Regions from separate parts of the Streptococcus sanguinis genome, predicted to be linked through region 2. Evidence: predicted binding sites of a transcription regulator. Region 2 holds the regulator's gene; each other region holds the start of a gene.
The links. Region 2 encodes Rex, which represses fermentation and respiration genes when NADH is low (regulators of the CRP and FNR family bind a similar motif). Its sites were predicted from a motif close to TTGTGAANTANTTCACAA; they were not measured.
Positions count from the first base shown of each region.

Region 1: a site for Rex is predicted at 1,248-1,265, ahead of FOC72_RS07695 (1-propanol dehydrogenase PduQ). Genes of this name have one in related genera too.
Region 3: a site for Rex is predicted at 1,956-1,973, ahead of adhP (alcohol dehydrogenase AdhP). Genes of this name have one in related genera too.
Region 4: a site for Rex is predicted at 1,891-1,908, ahead of FOC72_RS00850 (class II fructose-bisphosphate aldolase). Genes of this name have one in related genera too.

Region 1 is NZ_CP054570.1:1,604,877-1,609,175, reverse strand. Features, by position in the region: gene cobT (nicotinate-nucleotide--dimethylbenzimidazole phosphoribosyltransferase) at 1-66, shown strand, start outside; gene FOC72_RS07700 (cob(I)yrinic acid a,c-diamide adenosyltransferase) at 79-678, shown strand; adenosylcobalamin (AdoCbl) riboswitch at 939-1,087, opposite strand; gene FOC72_RS07695 (1-propanol dehydrogenase PduQ) at 1,398-2,540, shown strand; gene FOC72_RS07690 (BMC domain-containing protein) at 2,637-2,981, shown strand; gene FOC72_RS07685 (ANTAR domain-containing response regulator) at 3,006-3,581, shown strand; gene FOC72_RS07680 (sensor histidine kinase) at 3,581-4,299, shown strand, end outside.
Region 2 is NZ_CP054570.1:897,525-901,823, forward strand. Features, by position in the region: gene FOC72_RS04440 (class A sortase) at 1-112, shown strand, start outside; gene radC (RadC family protein) at 261-944, shown strand; gene FOC72_RS04450 (gamma-glutamyl-gamma-aminobutyrate hydrolase family protein) at 1,018-1,710, opposite strand; gene FOC72_RS04455 (redox-sensing transcriptional repressor Rex) at 1,735-2,382, opposite strand; gene FOC72_RS04460 (DUF4649 family protein) at 2,504-2,725, opposite strand; gene FOC72_RS04465 (DUF1831 domain-containing protein) at 2,842-3,189, opposite strand; gene FOC72_RS04470 (cysteine desulfurase family protein) at 3,191-4,299, opposite strand, start outside.
Region 3 is NZ_CP054570.1:247,507-251,805, reverse strand. Features, by position in the region: gene FOC72_RS01235 (NCS2 family permease) at 1-104, opposite strand, end outside; gene FOC72_RS01230 (DUF1361 domain-containing protein) at 251-880, opposite strand; gene FOC72_RS01225 (Cof-type HAD-IIB family hydrolase) at 977-1,789, shown strand; gene adhP (alcohol dehydrogenase AdhP) at 2,007-3,026, shown strand; gene FOC72_RS01215 (PTS sugar transporter subunit IIB) at 3,487-4,299, shown strand, end outside.
Region 4 is NZ_CP054570.1:171,378-175,676, reverse strand. Features, by position in the region: gene FOC72_RS00855 (hypothetical protein) at 1-611, opposite strand, end outside; gene FOC72_RS00850 (class II fructose-bisphosphate aldolase) at 965-1,846, opposite strand; tRNA gene FOC72_RS00845 (tRNA-Leu) at 2,024-2,109, opposite strand; gene FOC72_RS00840 (GyrI-like domain-containing protein) at 2,254-2,664, opposite strand; gene pyrG (CTP synthase) at 2,734-4,299, opposite strand, start outside.

The DNA of each region.
Region 1 (4,299 bases), 710 kb from region 2:
CCAACCTTTGCTGAAGGCAGCTTGAAAGAAGAAGATTATGTTGATATTCGCAAAAATGTGACTTAAAGGAGGAAAAATATGCAACTCTATACAAAAACAGGTGACAAGGGCTTGACTAAGCTAGTTGGCGGTCAAAGTGTTGCCAAGGATGCAGAACGAGTTAATGCTTACGGAACCATTGATGAGCTGAACTCTTGGATTGGTTATACCATTACCAAGCTGGACAAGGATGATAAGCTGAGAGATGAGCTGCTCCAGCTGCAGCATTATCTCTTTGACTGTGGTTCAGACCTCTCTACTCCTAAGGGAGTTTACCCTTATAAGGTCGATCAGCAGCTGATTGACTGGATTGAGGAGAGGATTGATACCTACGCAGAAATTCCACCGGCTCTGGAAAGATTTATCCTGCCAGGCGGTGACGAGATTGCTTCCATGATTCATGTGGCTCGGACCATTGCAAGACGGGCAGAGCGCCATATCGTAGGGGCTATGTGGACTACAGAAATTAACAATAATGTCCTGATTTTTGTCAATCGTCTATCAGATTATTTCTTTGCCTTGGCTCGAGTAATCAACTTTACTAAAAACCAAGAAGACATCGCCTATGAAAGAGGTGCTAAGGTCTTCCACAATATCACCAAGGCAGATGTTGAGCGTTGGGCAAGCAAACGCCAGTGACAAAAAGAAACAGAAAAAGTTCTGTCTTTCCAAATTGACTCCTACTGAGTCTTGGAAGGACAGAACTTATTTTAATCTTCTAAAAAAGAAAGCCGCCTATACATCATTGTATCTTCATGCTAAGCTTCGTTGATTAGCACTAGCTTTCCAATTATTGACTCTGCTCCTTTGCAGAAAGACAAGTGAAACCTCATCTTTAGAAAATTAACGTACTTAAACGTAGAGTCAATAATGGAAACTAAGCTAAAATGTTTGTTCCAAACTGACATCACTACCTTACATCGAGGCATGAAATCTACTAAAATTTAAGAATAAAGACCTGACTTAAAGCTGAAAAGCTTATCACAGTGGCGGGACCGCGCTGGATTTGCACCAGACTTCCATATCCTTAAAAGTACTAAAATCAATTTCCTAGTAACTAGATTGTAACACCTTTCACAGGTAATTACAAGGAAAACGAATCAAATTTTAATAAAAATTTAATCCTTCAAACAAGCTTGTTTTTGAAAAGAGAAGCGGCACTAAAAACTTCTTATATTAATGACTTTTTCATTGCCATGAAAGCGCTTTTGTGTTATAATTCAATATAGTACAAAGGGGTACTGAAGATAAATAAGCAATGAAGCTATATGAAAATGCTGTGACGTGTGTAGGGGAACAGTCTTATTTTCATATAGCTTCTTTTTGTTTAAAAATAGATACAACAGAAAGGAGAAAAGATGTATAAGATTTCCTATAAGACTGAATTGCATGTGGGCAAGGGCGCTCTGCAGCAATTAAGCCATTATAAAAACGAGCATATTTTAGTCGTTGCCGATCCTTTTTTGAAGACATCTGGCACGTTGGATGCTATTTTAGCCAACTTTGATGACAGCAATGACATTGTTGTTTTCACAGACATTGTGCCTGATCCGCCAATCGAAACGGTTGTAGCTGGTATCAAGAGTGCAGGAGACAAGCCAATCAGCATTGTGCTTTCTATTGGCGGAGGCTCTGCCATTGATGCTTCCAAGGCTATGTATTATTTTGCCAAGAAGCAGGGTGCCTTCTCAGAGGCTATTCTCATCGCCATTCCTACAACAAGCGGAACTGGATCTGAAGTAACGTCCTTTTCTGTCATCACGGATGCAGAGAGAGGTACCAAATATCCTTTAGTGACCAAAGAAATCCTTCCGGATGTTGCGATCTTAGATGCGGATTTGGTTCTGTCACTTCCTGGTAACATCACGGCTGACACTGGAATGGATGTACTGACCCATGCCATTGAAGCTTATGTATCGACCAAGGCTACGGACTTCTCTGATGCCTTGGCTGAAAAGGCAATCAAGCTGGTCTTTGAATACCTGCCTAAAGCCTACAAAAATGGTCAGGATGTAGAAGCGCGTGAAAAGATGCATGCAGCATCCACTCTGGCAGGTATGGCCTTTAATACAGCTTCTTTGGGTATCAATCACAGTCTGGCACATGCGGCAGGCGCTAAGTTCCATGTGCCTCATGGTCGTTTAAACAGTATTTTAATGCCCCATGTCATTCAGTATAATGCTGGTATCGAATTCAACAATCGGAACCGGCAGGCGACAGACAAGACTGTAGCGAGCCGCTATCAGGATATTGCCAAACTACTGGGATGCAGTGCTTCAAGTCCTGTGTCAGGAGTAAGACAGCTGGTTGAAGCCATCAAGAAACTACAAAGAAAGCTGGAGATGCCAACTTCTCTAAGAGAATATGGTGTGAAAGCAGATGCTTTTGCTCAGTACAAGGTAGAAATTTCAGAAGCTGCTCTGCATGATGGCTGTACTCCGACTAACCCTCGTGTCCCTACGGCAGAAGAGCTGCTTAAAGTATTAGAGAAAGCGTTTTAATCCTCTGAATTGCTGTTATGCCAAAATTATTGTATAATGATTAAGAGCGTGCAGTACACTTCTGAAGGTTTAAAATCATGAAGAAGGTTTACTAAATTGGAAGAAAAACAAAGAATGATACAGGAATACGTTCCTGGGAAACAAGTGACCTTGGCGCACCTTATCGCTAATCCTGATGAAGTCATTTTTGAAAAATTGGGATTGCAGGCAGAAATCAAGAATGCGATTGGAATCTTGACGATCACTCCGAGTGAAGCGGCTATCATTGCGGTTGATATTGCGACCAAGGCTGCAGATGTTCAAATTGGTTTTGTGGATCGTTTCAGCGGCTCTGTCGTGATGACAGGTGACGTTTCTTCTGTTGAGGCAGCTCTCATTGCCGTTTTACAAGGTCTGGAAGAGATTTTAGGCTTCTCCAGCACTGTCGTAACGCGGACATAAAAAATCAAACTGTCGAGGGGAAGTATGAAGGGCAGAATACTAATTGTTGATGATGATCCAATTGTAAGATTAGATATCCGAAATATATTAGAAGAAGCTGATTATGAAGTGGTGGCTGAGGCATCCGATGGCTTTGAGGCTATTGATTTGTGTCAGAAATATCGTTGTGACTTGGTCATGATGGACATCAAGCTTCCGCTTCTGGATGGCCTGACAGCGGGTAAGAAGATACTCGAAGATGCTTTAGCCTACAGTGTGATTCTACTGTCAGCCTACAGTGATGAACACTATGTTCAAAAAGCTAAAACCAATGGAATTAGTGCTTACTTGGTTAAACCTTTGGATGCCAAGTCCTTGGTTCCAATGGTAGAGGTCTGCATTGAGAAGGGCCGTCAGCTTCAGCAGATGTCCAATGAAATGGTCAAGCTGTCTAAAAAAATAGACGATCGGATTGTGATTGAAAAGGCTAAAGGCTTGCTGATGGCTCGTGATCATTTGTCAGAGCCAGAAGCTTTCAAACGCATTCGGACAATTAGTATGCAAAAGAGAGTGCCGATGATTGAGATTGCCAAATTGCTGGTGCTCCAAGATGATGTGTAATGATGTATAAAGATAAGATAAAGCAGCTTTGTCAGGAACAGACAAATTTGGATGAGGCTGATATCGAGCATCTTGTCCAACAGGCTGATGAATTATTGAAAAACTCAGCTTATGCCAATGAAGATGTCTTCATTGACGTAAAGAATATCTTTTCAGAACATGCCATTGTTATCTTTCACAAAAAACCGGAAAGCAAGCTCAGCTTGTACGAAAACTCGGTCGTAGGTGCTATGGCTTACCTGGAAAATGAGCCAGGTGTTATCCGGACCTTGGAGACGGGCGCTCCTTCGATTGGGCTTTCAGCCAGATCGCAGGAGGGCTTAGCCATCCATCAGACGGTCTTTCCGATAGTGAGAGAAGAGCGCGTCATCGGAACGCTGATTATCGAAAGAAATGCTCCTCAGACTTTACCGGACCACTTTTCTTTAGATAAAGAGGACGGCGGTTTTGAGTTACGGAGCACTCCTGAGATTTCAGCCCAAGAGCAGTTTGTTTTATTTGATCATATAGATGAAGCTTGTCTGGTCTTTGACCGGCAGGGCTATCTCAAGTATTTCAATCAAGCAGCTGCCGACTCTTATCGCCATAAACTGGGCTATATGGACTCGATTGAGGGAATGCACTACAGCAATCTGGTCTTAGACAGTCTGACTTTTGAAGAAATCCAGCAACTGGGACCGCAAGCCCCTCAAGAAAAACCTCACCAAGTTGAGGTACA
Region 2 (4,299 bases):
AACCAACCGGACTATTGTCAAGGGAACATTAGAAGGTTCTGTCGAGTATGATAAGGCTCCTAAGGAAGTTCTTGAATCTTTCAGTAAGTCTTATAACCAAATGCAGATTTAAAGGCGAAAAACATTTCACTCCAAAGGTTAGGAAGAACTCTACTTTTGGAGTGTTTTTTTATCTAAAATTTGTTCTGGACGAAAGATTTTTTGTATCTACTCTTGCTGATTTTTACTCTTTTTCCGAATTATAAGGTAAGGAGGTTTCTATGTATAGCATTTCATTTCAAGATGATATTAGCATGATGCCACGGGAGCGTTTGATGAGAGAAGGGGCTGAAAAACTCAGCAACCAGGAGCTTTTATCAATCTTTCTCAGAACAGGCAACAAAAAAGAAACTGTTTTTCAAGTTTCTCAAAGAATTTTATCATCGCTTTCCAGTTTGAACGATCTTAAGTATTTAACTTTGCAGGAATTGCAGACTATTTCTGGAATCGGTCCGATTAAGGCTGTGGAGCTGCAGGCCATTATCGAATTGGGGCGTCGGATTAACCGAGCAGAGGTTCTGCAGAAAGAACAGATTATGGGCAGTCAAAAATTAGCCCAGAAGATGCAGCAGGAATTGGGAGATATGAGGCAGGAGTGCTTGGTTGCTATTTATCTTAATAGTCAAAATCAAATTCTGCACCAGCAGACTATTTTCATGGGGACGGTAAGCAGAAGCATTGCTGAGCCAAGAGAGATTCTCCACTACGCTCTCAAACATTTGGCGACATCTATCATACTGGTACACAATCATCCATCAGGATCAGTCGTTCCCAGCAGAAACGACGATGAGGTGACCCAGCATATGAAAGAAGCATGTGAGATGATGGGTTTAGTTCTTTTGGATCATTTGATTGTGTCCAAATGCAACTACTATAGCTACCGAGAGGAGACAGATATGATATAATATAATTCGATTTACTTGAGTATAAAAAACTTCTATTCGAGTAGAACAGAAGTTTATCTAGGAATAGAAGCTTTTAAAGAATATTGACAACATAATCAAACAGAGCTAAGTCTCCTTCTCTGGAGCCAAACAAGAACTCTGGATGCCATTGGACGCCAAGGAAAGGACTACCATCAGTAGAAGTGATGGCTTCAATAATCTTATCGCGAGGATCATAGGCGATGACTTCTAGGCCAGTAGCCAAATCCTTGATACTCTGATGGTGGAAGGAGTTGATTTCGGATGCTGGTCCATAGATTTCGTGCAGAATAGAACCATTCTTGGTCACCATGCTTTGGGTTGTGTACTCAGCAGAGCTATCTTGCCAATGATCTTCAATATCTTGATGAAGCGTACCGCCTAAAGCGACATTATAAAGTTGGGTTCCGCGGCAGACAGTGAAGATTGGTTTATTTTGGCGGCGAGCTTCCTTGATTAAAGCTAACTCAAAAATGTCTCGCTTGAGTAAATAATCATCGCTGTCAATGGTTTTCTCTTCACCATAGAATTGAGGGCATACATTTTGACCTCCTGTGATGATTAATTTATCGACAATGGAAACATACTGTTTAGCCATTTCTTCATCACCGATTGGCAAAATCATTGGAATTCCGCCAACTTCTTTGACACCCTCAACGAATCCTGTCGCTGTATAGCTTATATGGATGAAGTGATCGTCTGGGATTTCTCTTTCATTTCCGGTTATTCCAATAATAGGTTTACTCATAGAGTGTTTAATACCTCTTTCAAATTAATAATCATTTTTTCTCATGAAGTAGAGCAAAGTCTGCAGTTCGCTAGTCAGGTCAACATACTGGACGACCACATCCTTAGGCAGGGATAGGTTTACAGGTGAGAAACAGAGAATGCCCTTGACACCAGCCTGAACTAAGATAGATGCGACTTCTTGAGCTTTTACGCTAGGTACAGTTAGGATGGCGGTTTGCACATTTCCTGACTGTATTTTTTCTTTGATTTGGGAAATTCCATAGATAGGAATTCCATCGCTGGTTGTGCTGCCAACTTCTGGATGGTCATCTATGTCAAAAGCCATTACAACCTTCATTTTATTGCGCTCATGAAAACGATAGTGCAGCAGAGCACGTCCCATATTACCAACGCCAACAATCATGACATTGGTAATAGCATTGTCGTTCAAGAGGTCAGCAAAAAAGTTCATCAATTTCTTGACATCGTAACCAAATCCTCTGCGGCCAAGTTCACCGAAATAAGAAAAATCTCGTCTGACAGTAGCAGAGTCAATACCAATGGCTTCTGCAATTTGCTTGGAGTTTGCTTTTTCGATCTTCTCAGCATTAAAACGTTTAAAAATACGATAGTAGAGCGATAGCCTTTTAGCAGTTGCTCGAGGAATTGTAGTATTTTTTTCAGTTTTCACAAAATCACAACCTTTCTAATTCTATTTTATAGGAAGTTTGTGAAAAAATCAACTAATTAAGGATGTTTAATGCACTAAAAAAGAAAATCAGGAATTGCTGGGAATAATAGTGTTTAAAAGCTTAGTCCTGGTAGGGACTAAGGTCTAACTGGTACATCTGGCGGTACAAGTCCCCAATTAGCCCTGCAAAAGGCAGCTGGTGTCCATTATAAGTGATGGAAAGTACTTTGAGCGAGTCAGGAACTGTGACACAGCCAGAGAAGGCGAGAAGAAATTCGTCGAAGTCTTCATAGGTAAGTGTTCGTTTCACCTTATATGAGTCCAAATAGGTCAGTTCAACCATTGTTAATCCTTTCTTTGGGTTCGGTTAGTCTTTTCTTCAAGTGTTCTAAGTAGAAGTCAAGCTCGTTTAAATTTTGAAGATTCAAAACCAAAAAAGCAAAATTGCGAGAATCTTGCTTATTGTGGTGTCTTTTCAAAAATATTTCTTTCAACCAAGCTATCCATCAAGAAATAAAATTCTTGCTGGATAATGTGATGGTCTTCTGATTTGAAAATATTGACCAAGCGCAGGCCTGATTTGTCAGTGATGTTGATTTTGAAACCATTCAACTCTTTATTGACGATGATTTTCAGCAGAAAACCATTTCCGCTGTTGGGAACAGATTCCAGCAGACGTGAGAGTTCATAGTTGCCAACCTTGCTTTCAGCGAATGTATTGTCGCGCAAGGTAAATTTCTTGACATTTGGATGAAGTGAATAGGTATATTCACAGTTTGCTAAGCTAACAGATGTTTGAAAGGCCATCTTATCCTCCTAAAAATTCTTTTAATTTCTTTGTAAATGATTGAATCTCTTGCAGAGTCGTTTGGTCCGAAGTGCTGATCCGAATGGACTCATACAAGCGGTTGGAATCCTTGCCATACATAGCCTGCAAGACATGACTGGGTTGTATAGCTCCGGCTGTACAGGCTGAGCCTGTTGAAATGGAAAAGCCATTTAAATCCATTTGAAGCAGAAGTAGGTCATTCTTTTGATTGGGAAATCCCAAATTGATGACATATGGCAAGCTTGGCTGACTTTCATTTAAGTAATGTTTAATGTCCGATAAGTCAGCAAGTAAGCTGTCTTTTAAGTCTTGCGCATGCGCTAGATTTTCCTCAAGATGTTCCGTGCTATCTGACAGAGCCGCCGCCATACCTGTGATAGAGATTAGATTTTCAGTTCCGGCCCGGTGTTTTTCTTCCTGGTCGCCACCGTGCATGAAATTGTCAAAATCCATCTTCTTGGCATAAAGGAAGCCAACGCCTTTGGGACCATGAAACTTATGCGCTGAAGCAGAGAGAAAGTCAATCCTTAGCTCGTCAGGGTAGATGGGAAGTTTACCAATTGCTTGGACAGCATCAACGTGAAAAGCAGCAGGATGTTCTTGTAGTAATTCACCAATTTCCTTAATGGGGAGCATGGCACCCGTCTCGTTATTAACTGCCATGACGGACACAAGAATAGTGTCAGGTCTAAGAGCCTTCTTAATATCCTCCGCTCGAATCTGACCATCTACCGGCTGAACAAAAGTAGCTTCGAAGCCGAATTTATCTACTAGGTATTCCACCACTTCTAAGACAGCATGGTGTTCAATAGCAGTGGTGACAATATGCTTTCCTCGGTTTTGGTGACGAAGGGCATAGCCTTTGATAGCAGTATTGTTGCTTTCAGTGCCACCTGAAGTAAAAAGAATCTTATTGCTTTGAGTATGCAGAGCTTGAGCAATATCCTCACGCGCCTGTCTGAGGAGTTTACTAGCTTCTCGGCCATGGCTATGCGTACTGGAAGGATTTCCAAAGACAGTCATATTCTTGGTCATTGCTTGGATTGCAGCGGGCGACAAAGCAGTTGTAGCGGCATTATCTAAATAAA
Region 3 (4,299 bases), 650 kb from region 2:
TTGACGAATAAAATGTAGGACATGGCAAAGAAAGTCGTCAGACCAGCCAAAACTTCTGTCCGGACATCTGTCCCTTTTTCGGTCAGTTTGAAAAATTTATCCATTTTTCAATAAATCTCCTTTTGAGTAAAATTTCTAATATCTAGTTCAAAAAATAAATAAAAACAAATTTAAAACTACTTATTTGCGAACGATATTTTAAATTATAATAAAAAACATTCACTTTTTCAAGATGAATGTCTCGCTGTTCTTATTTTTTATTATCTCTCATCAGAAATACCAAACTCATAAACTGTAAAAAAGTAAAACCAAGAATGAAAGGCAGTCGATCAGGCTGCAAAGTTTGCAAAAGCTTCTGTATAACCAGCTGTGGATGAAGTAATAAATCCCAGCTATTGAGGCGATCATAACGTCCTATGTAGATAGCCAGACTGGACACAGCCGACAGAGCTGCCGTCAGCAATAGATCCAAATACCAGTTAAGCTTCCAACCTTCCTTGATGACATACCAGCTCTCCATACCACAGAAAATCCCGAATAAAATACTGGAAACAAAAGCTAAAAAGAGCAGAAAAACACTTGGCTTACTCAGAACATCTGCCACCCAAGTCATATGAATCAAATCAGTAATCATATAGAAAGTGTTGGGGAAGAAAAGCAACCACAACAGGAAAAGAAGAGGATAAGCCCACTTCTGCTTCTTGAATAAAAGCGTCAAGACAGCTGCATCATAGCTGATTAAGGCCAAGGTCATATTCCAGATGAGATAGGTTGGACCCCCATTTAGAGATTGGATATAGATAAAAAAGGCAATCATTAGAAAAAGAGCATGAATCATGAACGGTTTACGCATACGAAAAGCTCCTCCTTGCTGTGTCATAATTGTGACTGATTAGAGCACCATTATAACATAAGTCGTGTTATTTACACTGAATTCTGTTATAATAGTCTGTATTATCACTGAAAAGAGACTCACATGACAAAAAAAGTAATCGCTGTGGATTTGGACGGAACCTTGCTGGATTCTAACAGCAATCTGTCTGACTTCACCAAAGAAACCATCAAAAAAATTTCCCAAAAGGGCCACAAGGTCATCATCACAACAGGACGGCCCTACCGCATGGCTTTGAAATATTATAAAGAATTAGAGCTTAATACGCCCATGATTAACTTCAACGGCTCTTTGACTCATATTCCAGAAAAGAAATGGAACTTTGAAAAATCGCTGACGCTGGATAAGTCCTTTCTGCTGGATATGGTTAAGCGCAAGGATGAGATTGAAGCAGATTTCATTGCTGGCGAATACCGCAATAAATTCTATATCACCAATCCTAATGAAGAAATTGCTGATCCTAAGCTATTTGGCATCGATGCTTTTAAGCCTGAAAACCAGTTTCAAGCCAATCTGGTAACGGAGAATCCTAACGCCATTCTCCTGCAGACACGAGCAGCTGATAAATATGCTCTGGCAGAGGAAATGAATGCTTTTTACCAGCATGAACTTGCTATCAACTCTTGGGGCGGGCCACTCAACATTCTCGAGTGTGCTCCAAAAGGGGTCAATAAGGCCTTTGCCCTTCAGTACCTTCTTAATGTTCTCAATGTAGATCGTAAAAATCTGATTGCCTTTGGCGATGAGCAAAATGATACTGAGATGCTGTCCTTTGCTGGTACTGGCTATGCCATGAAAAATGCCAATACTGACCTGCTGCCCTTCGCTGACCAGCAGTTGTCTTTGACTAACGACCAAGATGGCGTCGCCCACGAGCTAAACAAACTCTTTTTATAAAAGTAGACAATTAGGCAAACTCTGTTCGAGAGTTTGTCTTTTCTTTTTTGTCTTCTCTCGACCTCAATCATGCTCAAAAGCTTTAAAAATCGGAGCTTATCCGCCGTATCATAGTTTTAAAGGTTACTTTCGCTCATATTTGTAAGTGTTTGCTATTTGTTTGAGTTTGTGATATAATTAACATAATTAAAAACTAAATAACAGGAGGAAACTACTTATGAAAGCAGTTGTTGTAAATCCAGAGGGAACTAATGTCCAACTCATAGAAAATAAGGAACTTCGTCCTCTTGAAACAGGGGAAGCTCTCGTTGACATCGAATACTGCGGTGTCTGCCATACGGATTTGCACGTCGCGCATGGTGACTTTGGTAAGGTACCGGGCCGCGTTCTCGGACATGAAGGTATTGGTATTGTCAAAGAAATCGCTCCAGATGTAAAAAGTCTCAAAGTCGGAGACCGCGTCAGTGTTGCATGGTTCTTTGAAGGCTGCGGCGCTTGTGAATACTGTACAACTGGCCGCGAAACCCTTTGCCGTACAGTAAAAAATGCTGGTTATTCTGTTGATGGTGGTATGGCAGAGCAATGTATCGTAACAGCTGATTACGCTGTCAAAGTCCCTGAAGGACTGGATCCTGCACAAGCTTCTTCTATCACTTGTGCCGGTGTAACGACCTACAAGGCTATCAAAGAAGCTCAGCTTCAACCAGGCCAATGGACAGTTATCTTTGGAGCAGGTGGATTGGGTAACCTAGCGGTTCAATATGCTAAGAAAGTCTTTAACGCACATGTTGTCGCTGTTGATATCAACAATGACAAGCTCGCTCTGGCCAAAGAAGTCGGTGCTGACATCGTCATCAACGGCCATGAAGTTGAAGATGTCACTGCTCTTATCCAAGAAAAAACTGGCGGTGCGCATTCTGCCGTAGTAACAGCCGTTTCTAAAGTTGCCTTTAACCAAGCTGTTGACTCTGTTCGTGCTGGCGGTCGGGTAGTTGCCGTTGGATTGCCATCTGAAATGATGGACCTCAGCATTGTCAAAACTGTTTTAAATGGTATCCAAGTCATTGGTTCCCTCGTTGGTACACGCAAGGACTTGGAAGAAGCCTTCCAGTTTGGTGCTGAAGGATTAGTGGTTCCTGTCGTTCAAAAGCGCCCTGTTTCAGATGCTGTGGATGTCTTTGACGAAATGGAAGCGGGTACTATTCAGGGACGTATGGTCCTTGACTTCACACACTAATACTTTAAAACATATCAATCCCAACATTTACCAAACTTTTGGAAACTTATGATAGACAGACTTAATATTATTAGAAACTTTTGCCATTATAGATGGAGGCTAAAGACATAAGATGCGAATTCTTGTCTTTGGTCCTCCTCTTTCTTTTTTGATAAACAAACACTTTCTCAAACACGATTCTTTTCTTTTATTTCAAAAGTCTCTTTCATATTATTTCAACATTTTTTCATATATTAATCTGTTATATTTTCTGTTTTCCTAATTTATTAAAACATTTCTATAGCTATGGTTTGCTTATACCTATATTTATCAGGCATTCAGTGAATACTGACATTTTTGAAAGAAAAAGTCGTTTTTAGGAACAAACGCTTGCATTTTTCATGAAAACGTTTTATAATAAACTTGCCTTAAAGTTTTCTTAAAACTTAAGTCAAACATTTTATAAGGAGGAATGTCAATAATGAGTATCGGAATCATTATTGCTAGCCACGGTGAATTTGCTGCTGGTATTCATCAATCAGGTTCTATGATTTTCGGTGAGCAGGAAAAAGTACAAGTTGTAACTTTCATGCCCAACGAAGGACCAGATGATCTCTATGCAAAGTTCAATGACGCTGTGGCTTCGTTTGATGCGGACGATGAAGTGTTGGTCTTGGCTGACCTTTGGAGTGGCTCTCCATTCAACCAAGCTAGCCGTGTCATGGGTGAAAATCCTGACCGCAAGTTCGCTATCATTACAGGCTTGAACCTGCCTATGCTGATTCAAGCTTATACAGAAAGGATGATGGATGCCAACGCCGGCGTTGAAGCTGTTGTTGCTAACATCATCAAAGAAGCCAAGGAAGGAGTCAAAGCTCTGCCTGAAGAGCTAAATCCTGCTGCTGAAGAAGCAAATGCTCCTGCTGCAGCTGCTCCAGTTGCCCAAGCAGCTATCCCTGAAGGGACTGTAATAGGTGACGGCAAGCTCAAAATCAACCTTGCCCGGATCGACACACGTTTGCTGCATGGTCAGGTAGCAACAGCTTGGACGCCAGATTCAAAAGCAGATCGTATTATCGTTGCTTCTGACTCAGTAGCTCAAGACGAACTTCGTAAAGAGTTGATTAAGCAAGCTGCACCAGGTAATGTCAAAGCCAATGTTGTCCCAATCGACAAGTTGATTGCTGTTTCAAAAGACCCTCGCTTTGGCAACACTCATGCCTTGATTCTGTTTGAAACTCCTCAAGACGCCCTTCGTGCTGTTGAAGGCGGTGTGCCAATCAAGACCCTTAAT
Region 4 (4,299 bases), 730 kb from region 2:
ATTGAAAAAAATGCTTTTGATTTAGAGTTATCATATAAATACTTAATCCAATTAAATATAGTTTTGGATTTATCCCCCAAAGAGTATCGCACCACTTTAGTAAAGATTTTTAAAAAGACTCGTCCAAATTCGAAAATTAAAATCCCAGTAAACAATAAATATATTATTGAAATGAAAAATAGAAAGATTAGTAAAAGAATGCCAGATATATTACTATTAGGGATAGCGTCAATTTGTTTTATCAAAAATTCTGGAATCCTGTGCAACTCTGTATACGAAATAAAGACAACTATCGATACTATTGATTGCCATTCTGAAAGAGAAAGTACATTACCACTAGGGCTTTTTAAAATTTCCTTAAGCTTTACAGAGGAATGAATATTATCATTTATCCGTTCTAACCAATATAACAAACTTAAACAGGAGACTAAAAAATAATTTTTTATAATTACCTGCCAAAAAATTATTAATACAAAAATTACGATAGCCAAGGACCAAATAATATTCTTTAGCCAAATCTCCCAAGTATTGCTCTTATCCGATACTGAGCTTGCATTATTATCTTTCGGAAAGTACAAAAAAGTTTTACTTAAAATAGGTATGACACCCAAAATGATTCCCCAGTTTAAGAACTGTTTTATGAACATATAATATTGCATTTGTTATTTAATTAACCCTTTACCGAGATTTCTATAATTATACTGAATTAAATTACAATAAGCAAATCTAGGCATTTCTTTTCGTAAATCTGTTTTTTATTGTAACTAACATTTATTTAATATAGCGTCTAAAAAGACTTGTATACAATATTTCTATAATAGTATGCTAATATAATACAGACATTATTTTCTACTGAGAAAACAAAATATGGTATCCCCATTACTCATTATATTAGGTGATAAGCAAAGAAAAAAGGTTTATCCAAATCGGATAAACCCTGTTATATCAAGCATTTACAAGCTTATTAAGCTTTACCTTCTGAACCGAATACGTCGATACGTTCTTCAACTGATGCTTGGATAGCTTTTACACCGTCAGCCAAGAATTTACGTGGGTCGAAGAGTTTCTTCTTGTCGTATTCTGCTTCGTTTGCTTCGTAGTCGCGAGCAAATTTACGAGTTGCGTTAGCGAATGCGATTTGGCATTCAGTGTTAACGTTAACTTTCGCAACACCAAGTTTGATAGCTGCTTGGATTTGGTCATCAGGAATACCTGAACCACCGTGCAATACGATTGGGAAGCCTGGAAGAGCTTCTGTCAATTTCTTCAAGTGGTCAAGGTCAAGACCTTCCCAGTTTGCCGGGTATGGACCGTGGATGTTACCGATACCAGCTGCCAAGAAGTCGATTCCGGTTTCAACCATTGCTTTAGCGTCTTCGATTGGAGCCAATTCACCTTTACCGATGATACCGTCTTCTTCACCACCGATAGTACCAACTTCAGCTTCTACTGAGATACCTTTAGCGTGTGCTTTTTCAACAACGTCTTTAGCCAATTTAAGGTTTTCTTCTACTGGAAGGTGTGAACCATCAAACATGATAGAAGTGTAACCAACTTCAATACACTCAAGTGCATCTTCGTAGTGACCATGGTCCAAGTGAATCGCAACTGGTACAGTGATGCCCATTGATTCTACAAGGTTAGCGATCAAGTTACGAGCAACTTTGTAGCCACCCATGTATTTAGCAGCACCCATTGAAGTTTGGATAAGCACTGGTGCTTTCTTTGCTTCTGCCGCACGCAGGATAGCTTGAGTCCACTCAAGGTTGTTTGTGTTGAATCCACCAACTGCGTAACCATTGTCACGAGCTGCTTGGACAAATTTTTCTGCTGAAACGATTGCCATTCTTATCAGGCCTCCTCTTATTTTTTGTGGTTAAACCACTTACATTGTTTATTTTATCACTTTTTCACTAAAATTGCTAGTTTTTCCTGAAATTTTAAAGAATTGCAGGGAGACACTCAGCCTTTTTAAGCGTCTCTATCGCAAAAAGAAAAAGCTGACCGAAGTCAGCTTACTTGATGCGGAGAGAGGGACTTGAACCCTCACGACCTAAAGCGGTCACAGGATCCTTAGTCCTGCGCGTCTGCCAATTCCGCCATCCCCGCGATTGAGTACCTTACTAGTATAACAGGACAGCTAAGGCTTGTCAAGAAAATTTTTTAGTTTATTTCAAAAAATCAACTTTCTACTCAATCAGTAAAATTGGGAAATCTAAGCGAAAATGAAGCTAAGGCAGGAACACAGAAAACTCAGTGCTGCTGAGTCGCAATAAAGACAGCCACCGTTTGGTCGGGATCGTATTTTTCAAAGTCAATAGTATAATCTCGATGAAGCTCACCTGTTTCTTCTGCCTGCCAAATCCTCTGCCAAGCATGAAGAATCGCTTGAGGATCCTCCTTATCAGCCTCAAATACTTGATAGGTCTGCTCGGATGTGTCAAAATCATAGACTTCCCCATCTGTCAAACGGCAGATAGAGAGACTATAGTCTCCTTTGTAATCACTAGCATAGTCATGATAGACAGCATAAACCGGTTCCCCTTGGGCAAAAGCTTCTTTCACAGCTCCCTCTTGTTCCTGCCAGAGAGCTTGGATTTTTTCTACACAATGCTCATCTTGAAAATTATTAGTACGAATACTAGCTAAAATGTTTAGAAACATCTTCTTCCCTCCTTTTGCTTTCATTATAACATTTCTCTAGAAAAATCGCTTATCCTAGAAAAAGCAGGTCTATCTCTCCGAGCTCTTTTCTACCGCTGCCGTGACAAAGGCTGTATAAAGACCTTCAGGTCGGTTCGGGCGGCTGGAAAGCTCTGGGTGATACTGACAAGCAACGAAGAATTTGTTTTCTGGGATTTCCACTATTTCGACCAAGCGATTGTCTGGTGAAACTCCTGAAAATGTAAATCCGGCTGACTCAAACTGCTCGCGAAAATCATTGTTAAACTCATAGCGATGACGGTGACGGCGCTGCACGACTTCTTGATAGTCGTAAGCCGCTGCTGCCTTAGAGCCACTCTTAAGCTTAGAAGGATAGAGCCCCAATCTCAGCGTTCCACCCAAGTCTTCTACATCAATCTGATCACGCATGAGGTCAATGATTGGATATGGTGTGTCTGGATTAAGCTCCGCTGAGTTGGCATCTGCCAATCCTAGGACATGACGGGCGAATTCGACACAGGTTAACTGCATGCCCAAGCAAATTCCCAACATAGGCACATCCTGCTCACGCGCATATCGGATTGCCTGAATTTTCCCCTCAGTTCCTCTCTGACCAAAGCCGCCCGGAACGATAATCCCATCCGCATTTCCAAGAAGCTCTACGGCGTTTTCGGCTGTTATCTGATTCGCATCAATCCAGTCAATCTTAACTTCCGCATCATTGGCATAGCCGGCATGCTTGAGCGCTTCAACAACTGAAATATAGGCATCTGGCAACTCGACATACTTGCCGACCAGAGCAATATGGACCTGCTTTTTCAGGTTCATCACTTTCTCTACCATGGCTGACCACTCTGTCATATCCGCTGCTGGCACATCCAGCTTCAGATGGTCACAGACGATTTGGTCCATCTTTTGCGCCTGCAAATTGAGAGGAATTTGGTAAAGATGCTCCACATCTAGCGACTCAATGACCGCCTCCGGCGCCACATCACAGAATTGAGCTAGTTTGTTTTTGATATTTTGTCCAGCTGGCTTCTCTGTGCGGATGACCAGCATATTAGGCTGAATCCCCAGACCTCGCAGCTCTTTGACAGAATGCTGAGTCGGCTTGGTCTTCATTTCGCCAGCTGCCTTGAGATAGGGCAGGAGGGTCGTATGGATATACATGACATTGTCTGCTCCGACATCCGCCTTCATCTGACGCAAAGCTTCTAAGAAAGGAAGAGACTCGATGTCGCCCACTGTACCTCCGACCTCGGTGATAATCACATCCGAGTCCGTCGTCCGTGCAGCCCGCTTGATCTTGTCCTTGAGAGCATCCGTAATATGCGGAATGACTTGGACCGTCGCTCCCAGATACTCACCTTTACGCTCCTTGCGCAGGACTTCGCTATAGATCTTACCAGTGGTGACATTGGAGTATTTATTGAGATTGATGTCAATAAAACGCTCATAGTGCCCCAGATCCAGATCCGTCTCGGCTCCATCATCTGTCACAAACACCTCCCCATGCTGGTAAGGGCTCATGGTTCCGGGATCAATATTGATATAAGGGTCAAATTTCTGAATCGTAACTTTGAGACCTCGATTCTTCAAAAGGCGGCCCAAGCTAGCTGCCACAATTCCTTTCCC